Regions from separate parts of the Sinorhizobium sp. NFACC03 genome, predicted to be linked through region 1. Evidence: riboswitches for the same ligand, from Rfam matches in the RefSeq annotation. Region 1 holds a riboswitch; the other holds the start of a gene.

Region 1 (7,496 bases):
ATGGCCGAAGATTTCCGTGTTCTGATGCATGTTCACCGCTGGCTCCCTCTTCGCGACCGCAGCAACCTGCGTCATTTCCAAAGGCACGGCAACCGGAAAATCATACTAAATGGGGCCTTGCTTCGTCTCTGGCCTGAGGGCAAAAACGTCTAGCTATTCAAGGTGCTACAGCGACCTCTCTGCGGTCATGTCAGCGCGATAGCTGCTTGGTGGCATCCTGCAGGCCGGCGAGCGTCAAAGGGAACATCCGCCCCTCGAACAGGCTCTTCACCATGCCGATCGACTGGGTGTAGCCCCAGTGCTGTTCGGGCACGGGATTGATCCAGATCGAACGCGGAAAATGCGCTGTCATGCGCGAAAGCCAGAGTGCGCCCGCCTCGTCGTTCCAATGTTCGACCGAGCCGCCGGGATGGCTGATCTCATAGGGGCTCATAGACGCGTCGCCGACGAAGATGGCGCGATAGTCGCCGCCATAGGTGCGCAGCACTTCGGTGGTGCGGGTGATGTCGACACGGCGGCGGCGGTTGTCCTTCCACAGGCCCTCATAGACGCAGTTATGGAAGTAGAAATGCTCCATGTGGCGAAACTCGCCTCGGGCGGCTGAAAACAGTTCCTCGACGATGCGGATGTGATCGTCCATCGAGCCGCCGATATCGAAGAACATCAGCAGCTTGACCGCATTGCGGCGTTCGGGCCGCGTCACCACGTCGAGATAGCCGTGCTCGGCGGTGGCGCGGATCGTGCCGGAAAGGTCGAGTTCGTCGGCTGCGCCCTGGCGTACCCAGCGCCTCAGCCTTTTCAGCGCCACCTTGATGTTGCGCGTGCCGAGCTCGACGGTGTCGTCGTAGTCTTTGAATTCGCGCCGATCCCAGACCTTGACGGCGCGGCGGTGGCGCGACTGGTCCTGGCCGATCCTGACCCCTTCGGGATTGTAGCCATAGGCGCCGAACGGTGAGGTCCCGGCAGTGCCGATCCATTTCGAGCCGCCCTGATGCCGGCTTTGCTGCTCCCGAAGCCGTTGGCGCAGGGTTTCCATCAGCTTGTCGAAACCGCCGAGGGCTTCGATCAGGCGCTTTTCTTCCTCGGTCAGGTGTTTTTCCGCGAGCTTGCGCAGCCAGTCCTCGGGGATGACGGCCTCTTCGCCCGTCTCCATGGGATTGACCGCCTCGAGCCCGGAGAAGCAGTGCTGGAACACCCGGTCGAAGCGGTCGATATGGCGCTCGTCCTTCACCAGCGCCGTGCGCGCCAGGAAGTAGAAGGCTTCGACGTCGAAGGTGGCGATGCCCGCCTCCATCCCCTCGATCAGCGACAGGAATTCCCGGAGCGTCACCGGAACTTTCGCCGCCTTGAGTTCGAGGAAGAAGGGGACGAACATCGCTAAGCCTCAGCTTTCTCCGGTGCCGATCTCTGCGAGATCATAGGGCGTCGTCTGGTACATCTCGTTGATCCAGTTGCCGAAGAAAAGATGCGCATGGCTGCGCCAGCGGTTCTGCGGCGGCAGGGTCGAATCGTTGTGCGGGAAATAGTCGTGCGGCATCTTGATCGGCACGCCTGCGTCCACGTCGCGAAAATATTCGTCCGACAGCGAGGTCGAATCATACTCCACGTGGTTGAACATGTAGAGCCGATTGCCCTTTTTCTCGTGCACGAGGCAGACGCCCATCTCCTTCGATTCCATCAGGATTTCGAGGCTGGGCACCTTGTCGATGTCGGCACGCCTGACCTCGGTCCAACGCGAGACGGGGACGGCGAAGTCGTCGGAGAAGCCGTTGAGATAGACGGACGAGCGATTGAGGTTCTGGTGGCGGTAGACGCCGAAGGCCTTCTCGTTCAGCGGATACTTCGGCACGTCGTGGAAATGGTAGATCGCCGCCATCGCCCCCCAGCAGACATTGAGCGTCGAATGCACGTTGGTCTCCGTCCAATCGAGGATGCGCTTCAATTCGTTCCAATAGGTGACGTCCTCGTATTCGAGCGTCTCGACCGGCGCGCCGGTGATGATGAAGCCGTCAAACTTGCGGCCCTTCACCTCGTCCCAGGTCTCGTAGAAAGAAAGCAGGTGATCTTCCGAGGTGTTCTTCGCCCGGTGGGCGCCGATGCGCACCAGCGACAATTCCACCTGCAGCGGTGAGGCGCCGATCAGGCGTGCCATTTGGATCTCGGTCTTGATCTTGTTCGGCATGAGGTTCAGGAGCCCGATCTGGAGCGGGCGGATATCCTGACGGATCGCCACGGTCTCGGTCATTACCCGTACACCCTCATGCACGAGGGTTTCGAAAGCGGGCAGCGTATCGGGAATCTTGATGGGCATGGGCTTCACTCGATCAATACAAAAAAACCGGCGGCGATTGATCGCGACCGGTCCTCGGAAATCCAACTTTCCTCGGCCCTTTAGCGACTTGTTTAACGTGGCTGCAAGCCGGCCGGCCAAATCACCACGGGGAATTTGATAGCGCGACTGGGGCGCGGGGGTCAAGAAAAACGATTCGGGCGGTCGGGCGGCCCCTCATCCCGCTGCCGCGACCTTCTCCCCGCAGGCGGGGAGAAGGGAGCTTGTGGCACCCGCTCGCGCCTCCCAGGGGCCGATCATTTCCGTTCCAGAAAGAAGCCCGGACATCATTGTCTCGCGGCGACCGTCGCCATTTCCGTCCCCTCTCCCCGGCTGCGGGGAGAGGGCTAGGGTGAGGGGCAACTTCCGTGCGTGTGAAGATAATCTAGGCCGTCCTGCATGCCGTATCCGAGCCGACGGCTAGCCTCGTCTAAGCCGAGCCAGAAGAAGCGAAAGCGGATCGGCGCACCACCGCCAAAGGGCGTCATTTCATGGTGCAGCCAGGTTTTCTGTTGCTCGCCGGCAAGGGCGACATGAAAATAGTGCCGGCGATGGCAGATGGTCTGGCCTTCCTTCCGGAAGGAGTAGTCCTTCGTGACGAGATGGGTGAGGGCCCGCGATGGCGTCAGCCCGGTCTCTTCCACGAATTCCCGCAAGGCGGCAGCTTCAGGGCTTTCGTCCGGCTCCATCGTGCCGCCGGGTACCTGCAACTCGATTTCGGGAAAGTCCGGCTCGTCGAAGACCAGCAGGTGGTCCTGCCAGGTGGCGTAGATCAGGACCTTGTGGGCGTCCGGCCTCATCCGTCGCGGCGCGCCATGAAGGCCAGGCGCTCGAAGAGATGCACGTCCTGCTCGTTCTTCAACAGCGCCCCGTGCAGCTTCGGCAGCATGGTCTTGGCGTCGACGCGGAGGTCGGCCGGATCGACCTCGTCGGCGACAAGCAGGCGGATCCAGTCGAGCGCTTCGGAGGTGGACGGCTTCTTCTTGAGGCCCGGCACCTGGCGGATGTCGTAGAAGGCGGCAAGGGCCGCAGATAGCAGCGTTTTGCGGATGCCGGGATAGTGCACCTCGACGATGCGCGCGAGCGTTTCGGCATCGGGGAAGCGGATATAGTGGAAGAAGCAGCGACGCAGGAAGGCGTCCGGCAGTTCCTTCTCGTTGTTGGAGGTGATGATGACGATCGGCCGGTGACGGGCGCCGATCATCTCGCCGGTCTCGTAGACATGGAATTCCATGCGGTCGAGTTCCTGCAAGAGGTCGTTCGGAAACTCGATGTCGGCCTTGTCGATCTCGTCGATCAGAAGCACCACGCGACGGTCGGCCTCGAAGGCCTGCCAGAGCTTGCCCTTGCGGATATAGTTCCTGACCTCGTTGACGCGCTCGTCGCCGAGCTGGCTGTCGCGCAGGCGCGACACGGCATCATACTCGTAAAGGCCCTGCTGCGCCTTGGTCGTCGACTTGACGCTCCATTCGATCAGATCGAGGCCAAGGGCAGCGGCAATCTGGCGGGCAAGCTCGGTCTTGCCGGTGCCGGGTTCACCCTTGACGAGCAGCGGCCGCTCCAGCCGGATCGCAGCATTGACGGCGATCATCAGGTCCTTGTCGGCGATGTAATCTGCGGTGCCTTCGAATTGCATAATCGTCTTCCGGTTCAGCATAGGTCTAGCAGGCGGTGTCCATGGACTATCGCATATTGGCCAAAATCGGAATCGATTTGAGAAGAGATGGCGTGAGCAGAAAAGCTCGGTCTCAGCCGCGGAGGGCGGTGACTTCGATCTCGATCAGCATTTCCGGGCGGATCAGATCGCAGACGATCATGGTTGCGGCCGGACGGATCTCGCCGAAGACTTCGCCGAAGATCGGGAACACCCGGTCGGCGAAGCTGGCATCGGTGACGTAGTAGTGATTGCGCACCACGTCTTTGAGCGAGAAGCCCGCTTCCTTCAGTGCGCCCTCGATCGTCTTCAGGCAATTGCGCGCCTGCTCTTCCACCGTTTCGGGCATGGTCATGGTGGCATAGTCGTAGCCGGTCGTGCCGGAGACGAAGCACCAGTCGCCCATCGCGACGGCACGCGAATAGCCTGCCGTCTTTTCGAAGGGCGAACCCGAAGAGATGAGCTTGCGCGCCATGTCTCGCTTTAAGCCCAGGGGCGCGAGGCGCCGACCGTCTTCTCGAAGCTGTCGATCGCAGTTGCCTTTTCCAGCGTCAGGCCGATATCGTCGAGGCCGTTCAGCAGGCAGTGGCGCTTGAAGGCATCGACCTCGAACTTGACCGAGCCGCCGTCCGGGCCGGTGATTTCCTGGGATTCCAGGTCGACCGAGAGGATGGCGTTGGAGCCGCGCGAAGCGTCGTCCATCAGCTTGTCGAGGTCGGCCTGGCTCACGACGATCGGCAGAATGCCGTTCTTAAAACAGTTGTTGTAGAAGATGTCGGCAAAGGACGTGGAGATCACGCAGCGGATGCCGAAGTCGAGCAGCGCCCAGGGGGCATGCTCGCGCGAGGAGCCGCAGCCGAAGTTGTCGCCGGCAACCAGGATCTTGGCGTTCTGGTAGGCGGGTTTGTTGAGCACGAAGTCCGGGTTGACCGAGCCATCCTCATTGTAGCGGGCTTCGGCGAAAAGACCCTTGCCTAGGCCGGTGCGCTTGATCGTCTTCAGGTAATCCTTCGGAATGATCATGTCCGTGTCGATGTTGACGACGGGGAGGGGGGCGGCGACACCGGTGAGCTTGACGAATTTTTCCATAACTTCAGGCCTTCGATTTCAGAAGAATGTTGCGCTAGCGTTTAGATGAGTTTTGCGCCGAAATGAAGGAAAATCTATCCAAACACGCTTCGCCGGGCGGGTGAAAATGCCCGCCCGGTGAAAGCTTCGCCCGGATTTCGATTGTCGGGAAGCCTCAGCCTGCCTTCACCGGGCTGTTCATGGCCCAGAGAACGCCGAAGGGATCGCGGAGCTGGCCGTAGCGGTCGCCCCAGAACATCACCTCGATCGGCATCACCACCTCGGCGCCGGCGGCAACGGCGCGGTCCCACCAGGCATCGATGTCCTCGACGGTGAGCGTCAAGGTAAAGGCCTGCGGCTTTTCCAGCGGATGGCCATATTCCGGATAGGCATCCGCCAGCATCAGCGAGCTGCCGTTGACGTAGAGATGGATGTGCATCGTCCGGCCCTGCTCGTCGAGCGGATGCCGGTTGACCTCCTTGGCGCCGAAGGCGCGCTGGTAGAATTCGGATGCCTTGGCGGCGCCATCGACCTGAAGATAGGGCAGAAGCCCGTTCAGGACCGGTGCCGGCTGCTTCGTTTCGGTTTGCTGCGTCTCAGTGTCCATGTCGTTCTCCATCCTGTTCGAAGAGCCAGGACCGTGCTGGCCTGCCTCAAGGACGGACATGGAGCGATGGATCCGACACGGGGATGGAAAAATTTCGCAGCCGGCTGAATGGCAGCTCTCGAGAAACAGCAAAAGGCTTCGAGCCGATTACGGATCGGCCCGATTGCGGATCACTACGATCGCCGGGATCAGAGGTCGATGATCGTGCCGCGACCGTCGTTCCAGATGCGCATCTCGCGCTGGCCGTGGGCGGCAGCGGCGGCGGCCGGACGGGCGGTGGTGCGGGCCGGCCTGAGGTTCAGCCGGGCGGCAATCGCGCTGCCGATCACGACGACGGCGGCGATGCCGGCCAGTGCCAGCGCCAGCGAGGCGGTCAGAACGAAGGCCGCAAACGTGATGGTCAGGGCTGCGGCCGTGAAGAGAACAGAGCGAATGCTTTGCATAATCGTCACCTTTCTGATGGCGATGTGGGGGCTCCTCCCCGCACTTGCAAGAGGCGGCTTTGCGAAAGGGGTGCGGCGGTTCGCCTCGTCTTGCGGAACGAGGCAAAGGCGGGCACAACTGAAACATGAGCAAATCGATCGAACATCACCCGGTGCGCCTGCGTCGCTCGGTGCTATCGGTGCCGGCCGACAATGCCCGCGCGCTTGCCAAGGTCGCTGAACTCGCGACCGATGCCGCGATCTTCGATCTCGAGGATGCGGTTGCGCCTGAGCGCAAGATGGAAGCACGCGAGGCGCTGGTTCGGCATCTGACGACGAACCGGCCGGATTGTGAGATCGTCATCCGCATCAATGCGCTCGGTTCCGGCTTTGGCCAGGACGATCTCGCCGCGGTGCTTGCGGCGAAGCCCGACGCCATTCTTCTGCCGAAGGTCGAAAGCCCGGCGGATATCCAGGCGGCGGCCGACTGGCTGGCCGAAAACGATGCGCCGGAGACGCTGCGTCTCTGGGCGATGATCGAGACGCCGCGCGGTGTCATCAACGCGCCTCTTATCGCCGAGACCGGCCGCACCTTCGGCGGCCGGCTCGATTGTTTCGTCGTTGGTCTCAACGACCTGCGCAAGGACACCGGCGTTCCGGATCGCCCCGGCCGTCCCTATCTGATCCCCTGGCTGATGCAGATCCTGCTGGCGGCGCGCGGCGGCGGGCTCGACGTCATCGACGCCGTGTTCAACGATTTTCGCGACGCTGATGGATTCGACGAGGAATGCCGGCAGGGCCGCGACATGGGCTATGACGGCAAGATGCTGATCCACCCGGCCCAGATCGGCCCGGCGAACGAACGTTTCGGCGTCGAGCAGATCGCCGTCGACGAGGCGCGCGCGATCATCGCTGCCTTTGCGCTCTCGGAAAACGCCGGCAAGGGCGTCATCAATCTCAACGGACGGATGGTCGAGCGGCTGCACCTCGATCAGGCCGTGATGCTCGCCGCCAAGGCGGATCTCATCGAAAAACGAAAGACAAAATCTTGAAACTCTATCGCTTCCTGACCGGTCCCGACGACGCTTCCTTCTGTCACAAGGTGACGGCAGCGCTGAACCAGGGCTGGAGCCTGCACGGCTCGCCCACCTATGCCTTCAATGCCGATACGCAGCACATGCAGTGCGGCCAGGCGGTGTTCAAGGAGGTCGAGGGCAAGGATTACACCCCGGATATCAAGCTGTCGGAACAGTAGTCGAGGCTGTTTGCCGTCGTGCAAGTTTGCCCCTCACCCTAACCCTCTCCCCGCAAGCGGGGCGAGGGGACGCGGTTGATGCTCGCAATCGGCGTGTGAGGCCTGTTTTCTGGTATCGGTTAACCCGTGCTCCGATTGGGATGCGAACGGTACCGCGAGTC
Region 2 (7,496 bases), on a different contig from region 1:
GCAAGCCGCGCCATCGCTGGCGTGCCGGCGGCATGGTCGCGCAGTTCCTGCCGGAAGCGCCGGAGCGCATGCGCCAGCCTGATCTTTCCGGCGGCGATGGCGATGACGGGGAAGGCGTCTTCGAGGATGACGATCTCTGGGCGGAAGCCAAGGTGATGGTCGAGACGATCGACACCGACGAGCTGACCGACCCGATGGTCGGAACCGAACGCTTGCTCTACCGGCTGTTTCACGAGCGCGGCGTTCGCGTCTATGAGCCGCAGGCGGTCTTTGACCGTTGCAGCTGCTCGCGCGAGAAGCTGCACTCGGTGCTCGCCAATCTGGACGCTGATGATATCGAAAGCACCATCGAGGATGGGGCCGTGAAGGTCACCTGCGAATTCTGCTCGACGACCTATCGTTTCGAGGCAAGCGAAGTGCGTCCGCAGTAGCCGGCGCCACTCAGGATCAAGCTAGTTCAGGGTACGCACGAGCCCGGGTGAATCGAGCGAGAAGGCGGGGATGGCCACGTTGAAGGTCTCTCCGCCTTCCGCTTCCATACTGTAGTGGCCGAACATCACGCCCGACGGCGTGTCCAGCGGGCAGCCGGACGAATACTCATAGGTGTCGCCGGGGTTGAGCAGCGGCTGTTCGCCGATCACGCCGGGACCGCTGACCTCATCGACCTGCCCATTCTCATCGGTGATATGCCAGTAGCGGGTCATCAACCGCACGGCTGCGTCCGAATGGTTTGAGATGACAATGCGATAGCCCCAGACATAGCGGCCGTCATCGGGGTCCGACTGCTCTTCGAGATAGTACGGCTCCACCGTAACTTCTATGTCGCGGGTCAAAGCGCGATACATGGGCAACACCTTGCTTCGGTCTTTCAGGGTATTCTACAGCAAGATGGTTTCGTCAAGAATAACGGCAAGATTGTGCATACCCATTCTGGGGCAAGGGCTTGCGGGTATCCGGATCGGCTGTTCGAACCCGCTCGATCCCGCTGGTGAAGCCATATTGGATGGCGGGGCGCCCGCTGCATGAGCGCCACGAGGGATCGACGGCCGCCGCCTGTCGTGGCGGCCGTATCTTTTCGTTGCCTCAGGCTTTGACGGCCCTAAGCGCGCGGGCGAAATCCTCGACGACATCCTCGCTGTCTTCGATGCCGGCCGAGAAACGCACCGTGCCGGCGGAAATGCCCAGCTCTTCGCGGGCCTCGTCGGTCAGGTTCTTGTGCGTCGTCGTTGCCGGATGGGTGATCAGGCTCTTGCTGTCGCCGAGGTTGTTAGAGATGCGGACGATCTCCAGTGCGTTCTGCAGCGCGAAGGCCGCATCCTTGCCGCCCTTCAGTTCAAACGCGACGAGGGTGGAGCCGCCGGTCATCTGCTTGGCGATGATGTCGGCCTGCGGGTGATCCTTGCGGCCGGGGTAGATGACCTTCGCCACCTGCGGCTGCTCAGCCAGGAAGTCGGCGACGCGGCGTGCGGTTTCCGTCTGCTGGCGCACGCGCAGCGGCAGGGTTTCAATGCCCTTCAGCAGCGTCCACGCATTGAACGGCGACATGGCCGGACCGGTATGACGGAAGTAGTCGTGCAGGTTCTCGTTGATCCATTCCTTGTCAGCAAGCACGACGCCGCCGAGGCAGCGGCCCTGGCCATCGATATGCTTGGTGGCGGAATAGACGACGATATGGGCGCCGAGTTCCAGCGGCTTCTGGAAGAGTGGCGTCGCAAAGACGTTGTCGACGACGACCTTGGCGCCGATCTGGTTGGCGAGCTTGGCCACACCGGCAATGTCGATGACTTCGAGCGTCGGGTTGGTCGGGCTTTCCAGGAAGAAGACCTTGGTGTTCTTCTGGATCGCCTTTTCCCAGTTGGCGAGATCGCGTCCATCGACCAGCGTGCATTCGATGCCGTATTTCGGCGCCAGCGTCTCGACCACCCAGCGGCAGGAACCGAACAGCGCACGGGCGGCAACGATATGATCGCCGGCCTTCAGCTGGCAGAGGATTGCCGCGGAAACGGCAGCCATGCCCGAAGCCGTGGCCCGCGCGTCTTCGGCGCCTTCCAGCATGCACATGCGCTTTTCGAACATGTCGTTGGTCGGGCTGCCGTAGCGGGCATAGATGAAGCCTTCGGTCTCGCCCTTGAAACGCGCTTCTGCCGCCTCGGATGTCTCGTAGACGAAGCCCTGGGTGAGGAAGATCGCCTCGGACGTCTCGCCGTGCTGGGAGCGGGTGGTTCCGCCGTGGACGAGTTGTGTTGCCGGGCGCCAGTTTTTGCTCATGTGACGATCACCTTCAAAAACAAAAAAAACCGGCCGCAAAAATGGGCCGGTTTGACACCCGGCCTTTTTAGCTACTTGTTTAACGTGGCTGCAAGCCGACCGGCCAAATCACCACGGGATAAAGCTTCAATACTGCTAGGGTGCGCTTGCGTCAATTCCCGGAGTTTGGTTTTGTCTCGCAACTGGAAAGAGGACTGCAATGGCCCGCGATACTGGGATTTTGGCCGACCGCGCGATCGCCGCGCTGCTCGAAACGGGGCGCCTGAAGAGCGAGAGGCCGCTGGATGACGATCAGATCCAGCCGGCAAGCCTCGACCTGCGCCTTGGCGCCAAGGCCTTCCGCGTCCGCGCGAGCTTCATGCCAGGCCCGTCCCACCTCGTCGCCGACAAGCTTGACCGGCTGAAGCTGCATGTCGTCGATCTCACCGATGGCGCCGTGCTTGAAACCGGCTGCGTCTACATCGTGCCGTTGATGGAGAGCCTGGCGCTGCCTGCGGGCATGTCGGCCTCGGCCAATCCGAAAAGCTCGACCGGCCGCCTCGACATCTTCACCCGCGTGATCACCGACCGCGCCCAAGAGTTCGACAAGATTCCTGCCGGCTATAGCGGTCCCCTCTATCTCGAAATCAGCCCGCGCACCTTCCCGATCGTCGTGCGCCGTGGTTCGCGCCTGTCGCAGATCCGCTTCCGCATGGGCCAGTCGCTGCTCTCCGAACAGGAGCTGCTGGCGCTGCATGAAAGCGACGTGCTGGTGGCGAGCGAGCGCCCGAATGTCAGCGGTGGCGGCATTGCACTGTCGATCGACCTCAAGGGCACCGGTCCGGAGGGGCTGATTGGCTACCGTGGCAAACACCACACCGCCGTCATCGACGTCGACAAGAAGGCGCAGCACAAGATCTTCGATTTCTGGGAGCCGCTCTATAGCCGCGGACGCGACGAGCTGATCCTCGATCCGGACGAGTTCTACATCCTCGTCTCGCGCGAAGCGGTGCATGTGCCGCCGCTTTATGCGGCCGAGATGACGCCGTTCGATCCGCTGGTGGGCGAGTTCCGCGTGCACTATGCCGGCTTCTTCGATCCCGGCTTCGGCCATGCCTCTGCCGGTGGCAGCGGTAGCCGCGCCGTTCTGGAAGTCCGCAGCCACGAGGTGCCGTTCATCCTCGAACATGGCCAGATCGTCGGCCGCCTGATCTATGAACACATGCTGGAGCGTCCTGACGGTCTCTACGGCCTCGGCGTCGGCTCCAACTACCAGGCCCAGGGCCTGAAGCTTTCGAAACATTTCCGCGCCGAGTAGGGATTTTGCACGGGACCCTCGTGCGATACCGCGCAAGGGTCCTTGACAGATCGTCCCGGTTCGGGAAATTTCGCAGGCATCGCGGGTGTAGTTCAGTGGTAGAACGCCAGCTTCCCAAGCTTGATGTCGTCGGTTCGATCCCGATCACCCGCTCCAATCCTTCCTGAAGCCTCTTTTGCCTCGTTCGAGCGAGACCTATGGCCAGTTGCCTTGCGGACGGTTACTTTACCGCTCGATGAATCATCCCGCGGTTCCAAGCGCCGCCCCTGAGACAAGAACCGTGCCGGCCCGCTGCCCATGAGATTTCTTTCCCTGTTCGCTCTCTGCGCGTCCCTGATCGCAACGCCGCTTGCGGCCCAGCCCAGGGACCTGCCCATTCTGTTCGATGCGCGCGAACGCATCGCCAAGCCCGATCTCACGGGCCTTGCGCGCTTGCGCTTCCTGACGACGGTCGACTTTCCGCCGTTCAACTTCATCGATCAGTCCGGCAAGCTCTCCGGTTTTCACGTCGATCTCGTGCGCGAGATCTGCCGCGAGCTCGACATCGAAGCCAAATGCCAGATCCAGGCAGTGACCTATGCGGAACTGCTGCCGGCGCTGGAGCAGGGGCAGGGCGAAGCGGTTGCCGCCGGTATCGCCGTCGGCCCGGAACTGCGCCAGCGCTTCGGCTTCTCGCGCGCCTTCATGCGGCTTCCGGCCCGCTTGGCCATCAACACCAAGGCGGCCGGCGCCGTGACGGGTCCGAAGGACCTCAGGAAAAAAACGGTCGGTGTCGTGGCGGGCACCACCCATGAGGCCATGTTCAAGGCGTTCTTCCCCAGTATCGGGGCCAAGGTCTTCCCAGATCGCGATGCCATGCTCACGGCACTGCAGAAGGGTGAGGTGCCGGCGGTCTTTTCCGACGGTTTGCAGCTTTCCTTCTGGATCTCAGGCACGACTGCCGGGGGCTGCTGCGCACTCGTCGATGGTGCCTATTTCTCGCAACGCTTTCTCGGTGAAGGCCTGACGATCATGAACCGCAAATCCGAACCGGCGCTGACCCAGGCGATCGACCACGCGCTGCTGGCGCTTTCGCGCAGCGGCCGGCTCGAGGAAATCTACCTGCGCTACTTCCCCAACGGCATCTATTGAGCGCCCACTGCATGTTTCCTTTAATCGTACCCGATCAAAGGTCAAAAACATGCAGCAATTCAAAGTGCTACAGCGACCTTTGCGCGTCTGATAAGACGCGCAGCGCTGTAGACAGCTTGGCGTGAACGCCAGGAAATGATGAGCTACCGGCGGAAGCGGGCAAGCGCCCCTCGTTCGATGGCGGCGCAGGTGAGCTTGTCGAGACCGAGGCGGTCGCGCAGCAACTGCAACAGCCGGATCTCTTCGTTGCGAATGCGCTGGTCCGCGGCGGCGATCTCGACGGCAAGTGCGTAGGCCGTCTCATGGAACTTTTCCGGAAGCGCCTCGCGCACGATTTCCAGCGCGATATCCAACCCCTCGGGAGCCGCGAGCTGGGCGGAGCATTCGTGGCCGATATGGACGAGCTGGTCCTCGTCGAATCCCTCGAAGATCGGCAGGAACTGCACCAGCCGGCCGATGCGGGTGAATTCGTCGTCGCTCATCTCGCGGTCGACCGCCGACATCATCACCATGACATAGATGAGCGCTTCGTGGTGGCTGAGGCTTGGCAGCATGGGTCTTTCCGGCGGTAGCGCAATTCCGGGAACGGCGTGAAGCGGTGTCCATCCGGATTGCAGAGTTTCAAAGAGTTGGATCATCTCACTGTTTCAACGATGTAATGAGATGATCTGGACGGTTGAGAGCTGGGAATTGCCGCGGCTGTTTACAAGTCTGGCTGCGGCTCGTCCATCCCGGTGCCGAGGGTTGGGTCGTCGAACGTCATCGGCGTGTGACTGAGGTCGCGCGGATCTTCGCCATAGAAGCCGAGCTTCGCCTGGCGCGCAGCGTCGGCCCGCGTCTTGAGCGGCGAGCCGGGTACCGGCGTCGCCCAGCCGTTGTCGACGAGCCAGGTTGCGAGATCCTGCCCGCCGAGCGAGCAGGAAGCGGTGGCCGATGCGCCGGCGCTCCCCTCGGGCATGTCGCAGCTGACCGCGCGTGCGCGCAAGAAGTTTCTGAAGGCCGTCCGTGCGACGATGCCGCAGGGCCAACTCTTCCCCCCGGTTTCGCAGGTTCTCTCTGCCTGCTCGGGCTCGATGCCATCGATCTGCAGCGTGAGCTTGTCGAACTGGATCACACCGGCGGCGATCGCCACGGGGCGATAGAGGATGGTCGGCCCGGCGGTCGCCTTCGCTTGCTTCTCCGGCTCTGACAGCGGGGCACGCGGCTCCGCGCGTTCGAGCGGCGCGCCGGTGACGGTGTCGGGCAGACCGAATTGTTGCGGCTCGATGGCGCGTGCGGCGTTTTCCGTCGTCGACGTCTGCGGTTGATCGCCGGTCGTAACCGCACCGGGCTGCGCGGTGCCGTCGGTCGGTGTTCCCAAGTCGAGCGGTACGTTATCATCCGTTTCGGCGCCATCCGGCGCCGGCTCGATTTCCGTCATGTCGGGCGTTTCGAGGACGAAGTCCGGCGTGGCGGCACTCTCGCGGTCGCGAATGGCGGCTGCACCCGCGTTGAGGATGCCGGTGAAAAGCGCGATCGCGGCGATGCCGCCGGCAAGGGAGTATAAATGCTGCCGCATCAGGAAGAACGTCCTATTGGCTGGCCCAGATGATCCGGGCGATCCATTCGATCTGGCTGATCTCGAAGCCCCGGTTCGGGTGCTCCGGGTTGAGGGAAAGGAGTTCGATCGTGCGCGGCGTCTGGCGTGCCAGGACCTTCGCCATGACCTCGCCTTCGCGTGTCTTGACCACGACGCGGTCGCCGCGCCGAACCTGCGCCCCCGGATCGACGATCAGGGTGTCGCCGTCGCGGTACAGTGGCAGCATGCTATCGCCCTGCACCTCAAGCGCGTAGATGCCCGTCCGGCGTTCCGCCACCGTTGGAAAGTCGATCACGTCCCAGCCCTGGCCGGCCGGAAAACCGCCGTCGTCGAAGAAGCCGCCGGCACCCGCCTGGGCGAAGCCGATCAGCGGGATCGCTGCACTTGCAGTCGCCGGGGTGGCCTGAGTGTCATTCGGGCTCAACAGGCTGGTGAACTGGTCCATCGTGGCGCCGGTCGCCTCGAGCACCTTGGCGATCGATTCCGTCGAAGGCCAGCGTTCCCGCCCGTCGGCAGAGTGGCGCTTGGACTTGTTGAAGGAGGTGGGGTCGAGCCCGGCGCGGCGGGCGAGACCGGAAGGCGAGAGCTGATTGCGCTCGGCCAATGCATCGATGGCGTGCCAGATCGTGCCGTGAGACAACATGCGAAAGGTCCGGGCCGAACAGGCGGCCACTTGCTGGGTTTGTTCGACACCACACTATCGAAACGCGAAGTACCGGTAAAGAATCCGAAGGAAAATAGTCCTTTCTCCGTCATTTGCTTTGGGGGCGGCGGCCCCTATAGTTCGCGTGACGGGCAGGACAGGCTTTCATCGGAGGGAACGTTTGTTGGCGCGCATGAGATCGGAGCGTCTGCTGTTCGTGGCCCTCGCTGCGGCGATTGCCGGGATCGCGCTGGAGCATGAGCTTCTCGAAATGGGGCGCCTGGCAACGCTTCTCGGTGCCGCCGGTCTCGTGGTGGCGATCGTGCTCGCCTCGCTGCGCGTGTCGCACCATGCCGAGGTGCTGGCATCCAAGGTCGGCGATCCCTATGGCACGATGATCCTGACGCTCTCGGCAGTCCTTGTCGAGGTCGTCGTGCTGGCGATCATGATGACCAGCGAGACCTCGCCGACGCTCGTGCGCGACACGATCTATGCGGCCGTCATGCTCGATATCAACGGCATCCTGGGCCTCGCCGCCCTGCTTGGTGGCCTCAAACATGGAGAGCAGCCCTATAACG

What was found. Region 1 has a riboswitch for S-adenosylmethionine ahead of metA (homoserine O-acetyltransferase MetA). Riboswitches for the same ligand answer to the same signal wherever they lie in the genome.
Region 2: it holds a riboswitch for S-adenosylmethionine, as region 1 does, so the genes downstream of both, BLU35_RS00395 (O-succinylhomoserine sulfhydrylase) here and metA (homoserine O-acetyltransferase MetA) in region 1, are expected to answer to the same signal.

Annotation. Positions count from the first base shown of each region.
Region 1 is NZ_FMXF01000006.1:69,209-76,704, forward strand. It holds gene BLU35_RS11295 (aldose epimerase family protein) at 1-30, opposite strand, end outside; gene BLU35_RS11300 (vWA domain-containing protein) at 191-1,375, opposite strand; gene metA (homoserine O-acetyltransferase MetA) at 1,385-2,311, opposite strand; SAM riboswitch at 2,372-2,449, opposite strand; gene BLU35_RS11310 (NUDIX hydrolase) at 2,677-3,129, opposite strand; gene BLU35_RS11315 (AAA family ATPase) at 3,126-3,965, opposite strand; gene BLU35_RS11320 (RidA family protein) at 4,078-4,458, opposite strand; gene leuD (3-isopropylmalate dehydratase small subunit) at 4,467-5,072, opposite strand; gene BLU35_RS11330 (VOC family protein) at 5,227-5,658, opposite strand; gene BLU35_RS11335 (hypothetical protein) at 5,847-6,101, opposite strand; gene BLU35_RS11340 (HpcH/HpaI aldolase/citrate lyase family protein) at 6,227-7,132, shown strand; gene BLU35_RS11345 (DUF1737 domain-containing protein) at 7,129-7,335, shown strand.
Region 2 is NZ_FMXF01000001.1:81,497-88,992, forward strand. It holds gene BLU35_RS00385 (Hsp33 family molecular chaperone) at 1-431, shown strand, start outside; gene apaG (Co2+/Mg2+ efflux facilitator ApaG/CorD) at 453-845, opposite strand; gene BLU35_RS00395 (O-succinylhomoserine sulfhydrylase) at 1,084-2,268, opposite strand; SAM riboswitch at 2,315-2,393, opposite strand; gene BLU35_RS00400 (2'-deoxycytidine 5'-triphosphate deaminase) at 2,468-3,565, shown strand; tRNA gene BLU35_RS00405 (tRNA-Gly) at 3,647-3,721, shown strand; gene BLU35_RS00410 (transporter substrate-binding domain-containing protein) at 3,863-4,696, shown strand; gene BLU35_RS00415 (tellurite resistance TerB family protein) at 4,840-5,250, opposite strand; gene BLU35_RS00420 (thermonuclease family protein) at 5,400-6,254, opposite strand; gene BLU35_RS00425 (S24 family peptidase) at 6,268-6,918, opposite strand; gene BLU35_RS00430 (calcium:cation antiporter) at 7,100-7,496, shown strand, end outside.